DNA from 2 places in the Kitasatospora sp. NPDC088779 genome. Region 2 is predicted to be linked to the other one. Evidence: riboswitches for the same ligand, from Rfam matches in the RefSeq annotation. Region 2 holds a riboswitch; the other holds the start of a gene.
What was found. Region 2 has a riboswitch for thiamine pyrophosphate ahead of thiO (glycine oxidase ThiO). Riboswitches for the same ligand answer to the same signal wherever they lie in the genome.
Positions count from the first base shown of each region.

Region 1: another riboswitch for thiamine pyrophosphate. It lies ahead of AB0P03_RS05040 (cytosine permease); the one in region 2 lies ahead of thiO (glycine oxidase ThiO).

Region 1 covers NZ_JBFBHW010000004.1:166,888-171,475, forward strand. Annotated here, with positions in the region: gene AB0P03_RS05025 (MerR family transcriptional regulator) at 1-1, opposite strand, end outside; tRNA gene AB0P03_RS05030 (tRNA-Ser) at 120-207, opposite strand; gene AB0P03_RS05035 (trypsin-like peptidase domain-containing protein) at 271-2,094, opposite strand; TPP riboswitch at 2,397-2,544, shown strand; gene AB0P03_RS05040 (cytosine permease) at 2,537-3,994, shown strand; gene AB0P03_RS05045 (glycerophosphodiester phosphodiesterase family protein) at 4,074-4,588, shown strand, end outside.
Region 2 covers NZ_JBFBHW010000011.1:90,809-95,396, reverse strand. Annotated here, with positions in the region: gene thiS (sulfur carrier protein ThiS) at 1-194, opposite strand, end outside; gene thiO (glycine oxidase ThiO) at 191-1,366, opposite strand; TPP riboswitch at 1,370-1,482, opposite strand; gene AB0P03_RS12930 (FAD-dependent oxidoreductase) at 1,567-2,775, shown strand; gene AB0P03_RS12925 (Rv2175c family DNA-binding protein) at 2,818-3,183, shown strand; gene thiE (thiamine phosphate synthase) at 3,183-3,833, shown strand; gene AB0P03_RS12915 (polyprenyl synthetase family protein) at 3,890-4,588, opposite strand, start outside.

The sequences.
Region 1 (4,588 bases), on a different contig from region 2:
TGGTGCCCCCACTCCACCCCCTGCCACCGTGTCAGGGTCAACCCCCGCCCGCCGAAAACGCGGAAGGCGGGTGCCGAGTGATCTCGGCACCCGCCCTGAGCAGGTGGTTCTCCAACCAGCGGAGAGCGTGGGATTCGAACCCACGGTACGGGGTCACCGCACGACAGTTTTCAAGACTGTTCCCTTAGGCCGCTCGGGCAGCTCTCCAGGCGGAGGTCAGCCTAACGGGTCCGGCGGGGTTCGGTGCACACCGTTTCGTGCGGGTGGGGGTCAGCTGTCGCCGTCCCGCTGGCCGAGGGTGACCTTGGTGTTGAACTGCTGGCCGTTGCGGGTGTACTCGACGTCGACGGTCTCGCCGGGCTTGTGCGTCCAGATCCGGCTGACCAGGGCGGGGCCGTTGTCGATCGGCACTCCGCCGAGCTTGGTGATGACGTCGCCCGGCTTGAGACCGGCCTTGTCGGCGGCGCCGCCGGGGGTGACGGCCGGCTGGCCCTGGATGTCGCGGGTCTGGATCTGCGCGCCGTCGCCCTTGTAGTCGTCGTTGCGCAGCACGTCGAGCTTGGCGTAGACCGGCTTGCCGGTCTTGATCAGGGTGTCGGCGACCCACTTGGCCTGGTTGATCGGGATGGCGAAGCCGAGGCCGATGCTGCCGGCCCGGCCGTTGGCGGAGGCGTTGGACTGGATCGCCGAGTTGATGCCGATCACCGAGCCGCTGGAGTCGAGCAGCGGGCCGCCGGAGTTGCCGGGGTTGATCGAGGCGTCGGTCTGCAGGGCGTTCATGTAGGAGGACTGGCCGCCGGTCTCGTCGCCGGAGGCGACCGGGCGGTCCTTGGCGCTGACGATGCCGCTGGTGACGGTGGACTCCAGGCCGTACGGCGCACCGATCGCGACGGTGGCGTCACCGACGTTGACCTTGTCGGAGTCGGCCAGCGGAAGCGGGGCCAGCTTGCTCTTCGGCGGGTTTTCGATCTTGACCACGGCGACGTCGTAGCCCTCGGCGTGGCCCAGCACGGACGCGTTGTAGGACGTGCCGTCGGCGAACTTGACGGTCAGTTTGCCGCCGTTGAGGGTCGGCGCGACCACGTGGTTGTTGGTGAGGATGTGGCCCTCGGTGTCGAAGACGAAGCCGGTGCCGGTGCCCGACTCGCCGTTGCCCTGCGCCTTGATGGTGACGACGCTGGGCAGCGCCTTCTGCGCGATGCCGGCGATCGAGCCGGGGGCGGGCTCGTTCTTCTGGGTGTTGCTGGCCTGGACGGTGGTGCTGCGGTGGTCGTCGGCGCTGCTGGTGCTGTCGTTGCGGTCCGCGACGGTCACGCCGAGCGCACCGCCGGCCACGCCGGCGACCAGCGCGACGGCGGCGATCAGGGCGACCAGGCCGCCGCGCTTCTTGCGCGGGCCGCCGGGGCCGCCGGGGTAGTCGGCCGGGTAGCCGAGCGGTCCGGCCGGGCCACCCGGGTAGCCCGCGCCGCCGCCGGCATCGTGGGAGGCACCCCAGCCGCCGAGCGGCTGGCCGGCGCCGAACGGGTGGTGGCCGGGCGCGGGGTGCGCGGCGGGCGCGCCGGGGGCGGCCGGGGTGCCGTACGGGTCGTGCGGGCCGGCGGCGGGGACGCCGTGGGCCGGGGTGGCGTACGGGTTGGCACCCGGCGGCAGGGCCGGGCTCTCGGCGACGGGTGCGACGGGTGCAGCGGGTGCCGCCGGCGCGGCCGGGACCGGCGGGGCGGGCGGCAGGACCGGCGGCGGCGCGTCGATGTAGCCGGTGGCGGCGTCGACCGGGGCGGCCGGTGCGTCGACGACCGGCGCGGCCGGGGTCTGCGGGGGCGCCTCCGGCGCGGGGACCTTGGTGAAGGCCACGGTGGGCTGGTACCCGCCCTCGGCCGGAACACCATCGGCCGCAACGCCCTCCGTCGGCGCGGCCTCAGCCGGTGCGGCCTCGGCGGCCGGAGCGGCCCCGGGCTCGGGGACCCGGCCGAAGGCCAGTGTCGGCTGGTGCCCGCCCGAGGCGTGGCCGTCGGAAGCGGGAACAGCCGCCGCCTGGCCGCCCGAGGGCTGCTCCCCCTGCGGCCCGGTGGGCCCAACCTCGCGCTCGGTGCTCACGAACGACCTCCATAGCTGACAGAACCAAGGACCATAGTTTTTCGTACTGCCGATTCGTTTGCCGTAAGGACCCCTCTGAATAACTCATAAGAATCCTTAGCCGCAGCCGACAGCCGGGCCGCCGACCAGGCTGTCCTACGCCGACGACCGAGCGATGACCGAGCCGACGAGCAAGTCGACGGCCGAACCGAAGACCAGGCCGACGACCGGAGGCTCCCCCACCTCCGCCGGGCGTCCCGCGATGCGGGCCGCACACCCCGTGGCCTTGGCGTTCACCCCCGGGCCGGTTAGCCTGTCGCTCACAACTGACACGCGGGAGCTTGGACCATCCAGGCTGAGAGTGCGCTGGTCGACCGTACGCCACGGGATCGTGGGCGGACCGTCGAGGGGGCGCAGACCGCCGGAACCTGTCCGGGTAATGCCGGCGTAGGGAGTATCGGCCATGTCGCCTGCTTCGCCATCCTCTTCTTCGGACGCGCCCGCGTCCAAGGGTTTCCCCGAACCGTCCCCGACCGCTCACGGCGGTGACAGCGGTCACGCGGGCCCCACCGGCACGGCGACCGCCGTCCTGGAGCGCCCGGAGCGTGCCGAGGCGCCGCTCGTGCTGGACACCGAGCCGCCGCGCACGCTGCGCTTCCGGGACCACTTCGCGCTCTGGATGAACCTGGGCGTCAGCCTGATCGGCTTCTCCACCGCCGCGACCGTGCTCGGCGCCAAGGGCAGCGAGCTGTCGCTGGCCGCCGCGGTGACCGCGATCGTGGCCGGCACCGTGGTCGGCACCGCGATGCTCGGCGTGGCCGCGCTGATCGGAGCCCGTACCGGCGCGCCCGCGATGGCGAACCTGCGCGGGCTGTTCGGCACCCGGCTGTCGTATGTCCCGACGGTGCTGAACATCGTCCAGTGCGTCGGCTGGGGCGTGTTCGAGCTGCTGACGATCGCGGCGGGCGCGCAGACCGTCGCCCACACCGACGGCTACCGCTGGCTGTTCGTGCTCCTGGCGGGCGCGCTGACCACCGCGCTGACCATCTGGCCGCTGGGCTCGATCGCGGTGCTGCGCCGCTTCGTGGCCGGTGCGGTCGCCGTCGCGATGGTGTACTTCACCGTCCAGCTGGGCCGCCAGGGGGTGCCCGACCCGGGCGCCGGCAACTGGCACGGCTTCCTGGGCGCCACCGACGCGATGATCGCGGTGTCGATCTCCTTCGTCCCGCTGGCCGCCGACTACACCCGGCACTCGCGCACCGCACGCTCGGCGTTCTGGGGCAGCTTCTCCGGCTACACGATCGCCCAGGTCTGGTGCTACGTGCTCGGCCTGATGGCCCTGCTGCAGTCCGACGGCGACCCGAACAGGATCTTCGACTCCTTCCTCGGCGTCTGGGCCGGCTGGCTGTTCCTGCTGGTGCTGGTGCTGCGCGAGACGGACCAGTCCTTCGCCAACGTGTACTCGACCGCGATGTCGGTGCAGAACCTGCTGCCGAAGGTGGACCGCCGGGTGCTGACCGGCGGGATCGGCCTGCTGATCACCGTGCTGGCACTGCAGATCGACAAGTTCACCGACACCTACACCAACTTCCTCGGTCTGATCGGCTCGGTCTTCGTGCCGCTGCTGGCGGTGCTGGCGGTGGACTACTTCTTCGGCGCCGGCCGGTACGGCTGGAACCTCTCCGCCGACGCGCCCTCGCGCCGCCTGATGCTGCTGCCCTGGGTGCTGGGCTTCGCGGTCTACCAGTTCATCGCGCCGACCGCGGTGGCCGGCTGGTGGACGGACTTCTGGACCTCCGCCCAGGACGCCCTGCACTTCACCCCGCAGGAGTGGACGTCCGCCTCGCTGTTCGCCTTCCTGGTGCCCGCGCTGGTCACCTGGGCGCTCACCCCGCTGACCCGCAGGACGGCGCCGAGCTGACCGACCGACACCGAAGACGGCCCCGCAGATTGGGGCCGTCTTCGCCTGCGCGTCACTTCCGCCGCCTATCGTGGGGCCCGTGACCAGCACAGACCCGTCCTCGACGGCGGCGCGCACCACGCCGCCCGTCCAGGTGATCGCCCACCGCGGTTCCTCGCACGCCCTGCCCGAGCACACCCTGGCGGCGTACCGGCGCGCGCTCGACGAGGGCGCGGACGCGGTCGAGTGCGACGTCCGGCTGACCGCCGACGGCGAGCTGGTCTGCGTGCACGACCGCCGGATCGGCCGGGTCTCCAACGGCCAGGGCACCGTCTCGGCGATGACGCTGGCCGAGCTGGAGGCGTACGACTTCGGCGCCTGGAAGACCGGCCGCCCCAGCACCGACCCCGAGCTGCGCGGCGTGCTGCGGCTGGAGCGGCTGCTGGAGCTGGTGGTGGACTGCGGCCGCCCGGTGGACCTGGCGATCGAGACCAAGCACCCGGTGCGCTACCGCGGCCGGGTGGAGGCCGAACTGCTGCGGACGCTCGAACGCTTCAAGATCGGCGCGAGCCGGGAGGGCGAGCGCCCTTCGGCCCGGATCATGAGCTTCTCCTC
Region 2 (4,588 bases):
GGCCACGAACTGCGCGGCACCACGGCCTCGTTGAGGGCGGCGGCGACGCCGCTGTGGGCGGCGCTGAGGGTGGCCACCACCTCCGCGAGGGTGGTCGTGGCGGACACCCGGCGGGGCTCGCCGTTGACGGTCAGCCCGATCTCGGCCGGTGTGGTCTGGGCCGGTGTGGTCTGGGGTGGTGCGATCTCGGTCATGCGGAGGCCTTCGTGGTGGAGCGGTCGGGGGAGAACCGGGTGGGTGTGAACGGCTTTGCAAGCTCGGGGAGTTCGCCGGTCGCCAGGTACTCGGCGAGCAGGTCGGCGGTCACCGGGGTGAGCAGCACGCCGTTGCGGTAGTGGCCGGTGGCGGCGACCAGCCCGGGCAGCGCGGTCGGGCCCAGCAGCGGGGCGTTGTCCGGCGAACCGGGACGCAGCCCGGCCGAGGTCTCCAGCAGCGGGAGTTCGGTGATGCCCGGCACCAACTCGTGGGCGTCGCGCAGCAGTTCGTACACCCCGCCGGCGGTGACCGTGGTGTCGTAGCCCTGCTCCTCGGTGGTCGCGCCGATCACCAGCTCGCCGTTCTCCCGGGGCACCAGGTACAGGTGCTGTCCGCGCACCACCGCGCGGACGTTGCGGGACAGGAACGGCCGGTACGCCTCGGGGATCCGCAGCCGCAGGATCTGCCCCTTCACCGGGCGGACGGCCGGCAGCACGCCCTCCGGCAGCCCGGGCAGCCGGTGGCTGTGCGGGCCGGCCGCGAGCACCACCTGGTCGGCCCTTCGGGTCTCGCCGGTGCCGAGCCGGGCGCCGACCGCGCGGCCGTCCTCGACCAGCAGCCCGACGGCCTCGGCCCGGTGGAGCACGACCCCGGCGAGCTCGCAGGCGGCCACCAGGGCGGTCAGCAGCCGGCGGGGATCCACCTGGTGGTCGTCCGCGACGTGCAGGCCGCCGCGCACGCCGGGGGCGAGCATCGGCTCCAGCCTGCGGGCCTCCCGGCCGGTCAGCCAGGCCGAGTCCAGGCCGAGCCGCTGGTGGAAGGCGTGCAGCTCGCGCAGTTCCTCGCGGTCGTCGGAGTCCAGCGCGACGGCGATCGTGCCGCACCGGCGGTACCCGGTGTCCAGGCCGCCGCTCGCCTCGGTGAGCTCGGCGGCGAAGTCCCCGTACCGCTGGTTGGAGGCCATGCCGAGGCGCAGCAGCGGCTCCTCGCCGTACTGCAGCTCGGTGACCGGGGCGAGCATCCCGGCCGCGACCCCGGCCGCCCCGCCGCCGGGGGAGGGGTCGACCACGACGATGTTCCCCAGCCCGCGCTGCGCGGCGCGCCAGGCGACGGCGAGGCCGATGACGCCCCCGCCGATCACCAACACGTCGGCGTGGGTTTCCTCGGGCAAGCGTGACAAGGCTGCTCTTCTCCCTTCGCCGGAATGACCCGGATCAGGTTCGGACGGTCGCGGGCCGTGCCAGCCCGCCTCTCAGCCCGGTACGCCGGGCTCCCGTGATGGTGCCCCCACCATAACGCCGGGGGCGGGCCCGGCCGAAGGCCCGTACGCGGGGTGGACGGGCCGGTGGCCCCGGCAGGGCGCTGAGTACAGTGACGGGCGTGGCAGAGCTGAACGGAACGGATCAGGTGGTCGTCGTCGGGGCCGGGCTGGCCGGGGCGCAGTGCGCCCTGAAGCTGCGGCAGGGCGGCTGGCGGGGGCGGATCACGCTGGTCGGGGAGGAGCCGCACGCGCCGTACGACCGGCCGCCGCTCTCCAAGGACGTGCTGCTCGGCAAGGCCGACGCCACCACCCTGGACATCGACTACCCGCACCTGGGCATCGAACTGCTCACCGGCCGCCGCGCGACCGGCCTCGCCCCCGGAGTGCTGCACACCGACGCCGGCGACCTCCCGTACGACGCCCTGGTGATCGCCACCGGCGCCACCCCGCGCGCCCTGCCCGGCGCCGAGCGCGCGCACCTGCTGCACACCCTGGACGACGCGCTGGCGCTGCGTGCCCTGCTGCGGCCCGGCCTGCGGCTGGTGCTGGTCGGCGCGGGCTGGATCGGCGCCGAGGTGTCCACCGCCGCCCGCGCGGCCGGCTGCGAGGTGACGGTGGTCGAGGCGGGCCCGGCGCCCGTCCCCGGCGCGCTGCCGGCCGAGGTCGGTTCGGCGATGGCCGCCTGGTACGCCGAGGCCGGTGTCGACCTGCGCTGCGGGGTCGGCGTGGCCGCCGTCGAGGAGGGCGCGGTGCTGCTGGCGGACGGCTCGCACCTGCCCGCCGACGAGGTCGTGGTCGGCGTCGGCGCCCGGCCCGCGACGGGCTGGCTGGCCGGTTCCGGCGTCGAGCTGGACGGCACCGGCGCCGTCCTGGTGGACGGGCGGCTGCGCACCGGCCTGCCCGGCGTCTTCGCGGCCGGGGACTGCGTCAGCTACCCGTCCGCCCGCTCCGGCGCCCGGCTGGCCGTCCAGCACTGGGACCACGCGTTGCAGTCCGGCGAGGCCGTGGCGGCCGCCGTCCTCGGCGCGGACGCGCCGCCGTACGACCCGGTGCCGTACTTCTGGTCGGAGCAGTTCGGGCGGATGGTCCAGTACGCCGGGCGGCACGCCGAGGGCGACGAACTGCTGTGGCGCGGCGGCCCGCAGGACGCCTCCTGGACGGCGCTCTGGCTGCGCGACGGGGTGCCGAGCGCGCTGCTGGCCGTCGACCGGCCGCGCGACCTCACCCAGGGCCGCCGGCTGATCGAGCGCGGCACCGCGCTGGACCGGGCCCGCGCGGCGGACCCCTCGGTGCCGCTGAAGTCGGCGGTCGCGGGGTAGCGGCTGGTGCGCGGGGGGCTGTGGAGGTGGCAGTCTGGTGGCGTGAGTGAGATTGAAAGCAAGATCGAAGCCCTGGTTTCCGAGTGGATGTACCTGCCCGACATCTCGGAGCAGTGGGGGGTGCGCGTCACCGAGGTGCGCGACCTGGTCCGCAGCGGCGGGCTGATCGCCGTCCGGCGGGGCCCCAACAAGTCGCTGCAGGTCCCTGCGGCGTTCATCGACGGCCAGGGGCTGGTCAAGCACCTGTCCGGCACCCTGACCGTGCTGCGCGACTGCGGGTACAACGACGTGGAGATCCTGGAGTGGCTCTTCACCGAGGACCCGTCGCTGCCCGGCAGCCCGATCCAGGCGCTGCAGGAGAACCGCGGCACCGAGGTCAAGCGGCGCGCCCAGGCGATGCTGATCTGATGGCGGCGGACGCACCGCGCCGGCGGCTGGCCGACGCCCGGCTGTACCTGTGCACCGACGCCCGCCGGGAGCAGGGCGACCTCGCCCAGTTCCTGGACGCGGCGCTGGCGGGCGGGGTGGACATCGTCCAGCTCCGGGACAAGGGCCTGGAGGCCAAGCAGGAGCTGGCGGCCCTGGAGGTCTTCGCGGACGCCTGCCGCCGCCACGGCAAGCTGCTGGCCGTCAACGACCGCGCCGACGTCGCGCACGCGGCCCGGCCGGACGTGCTGCACCTCGGGCAGGACGACCTGCCGGTGCCGGCCGCCCGGGCGATCCTCGGCGACGAGGTGCTGATCGGCCGGTCCTGCCACGCCGAGTCCGAGGTGGACGCGGCGCTCGCCGAGCCCGGCGTGGACTACTTCTGCACGGGCCCGGTCTGGCCGACCCCGACCAAGCCGGGCCGCCCGGCGCCGGGCCTCGGCCTGGTCTCGTACGCGGCGAAGCAGAGCACCGACCGGCCGTGGTTCGCCATCGGCGGCATCGACCTCGGCAACCTCGACGAGGTGCTGGCCGCCGGCGCCCGCCGGATCGTCGTGGTCCGTGCCATCACGGCCGCCGACGACCCGCAGGCCGCCGCCGCCGAGCTTGCCCGGCGGGTGCGCTCGGCCTGACGGCCCCGGGGGCCGTCACCGTTCCCCGTACCTGCGGATCCCCCTGCGTGCGGATCTCAGTACTTGCGGACGGTGGCGGCCTCGGCCAGGGCCAGCAGCACCGTGCGGGCCTGCTCGTCGGCCAGCGGCGCCGCCTCCAGCGCGGCCAGGGACTGCCGCATCAGCTCGTCGATCCGGCGCTCCACCCGCTCGGGCGCGCCGCTGCGGGCCACCAGGTCGCGCAGCCCGGCGACCTCCTCGGGCACCAGGTCCGGCGCGCCGAGCCGCTCGTCCAGGTGCCGGGCGTCGGCGGCCGGCAGGCCCCGCATCGCGTGCGCCACCAGCAGGGTGCGCTTGCCCTCGCGCAGGTCGTCCCCGGCCGGCTTGCCGGTGACCGCCGGATCGCCGAAGACGCCGAGCAGGTCGTCCCGCAGCTGGAAGGCCTCGCCCAGCGGCAGCCCGAACGCCCCCAGCGCCGCCACCAGCTCCGGGCCGGCCCCGGCCAGCAGCGCGCCGACCTGGAGGGGCCGCTCGATCGTGTACTTCGCCGACTTGTAGTGCAGCACCGTCTGCGCCCGGTCGAGCGCGCCCTCGTCGGCGGAGTCGCCGGCCACCGGCTCCAGGACGTCCAGGTACTGGCCGACCATGACCTCGGTGCGCATCAGGTCGAACACCGGCTTGGCGGCCAGCACGGCGGCCGGCTCCAGGCCCGAGCGCAGGAACAGCTCGTCGCACCAGATCAGCAGCAGGTCGCCGAGCAGCACCGCCGCCGAGGC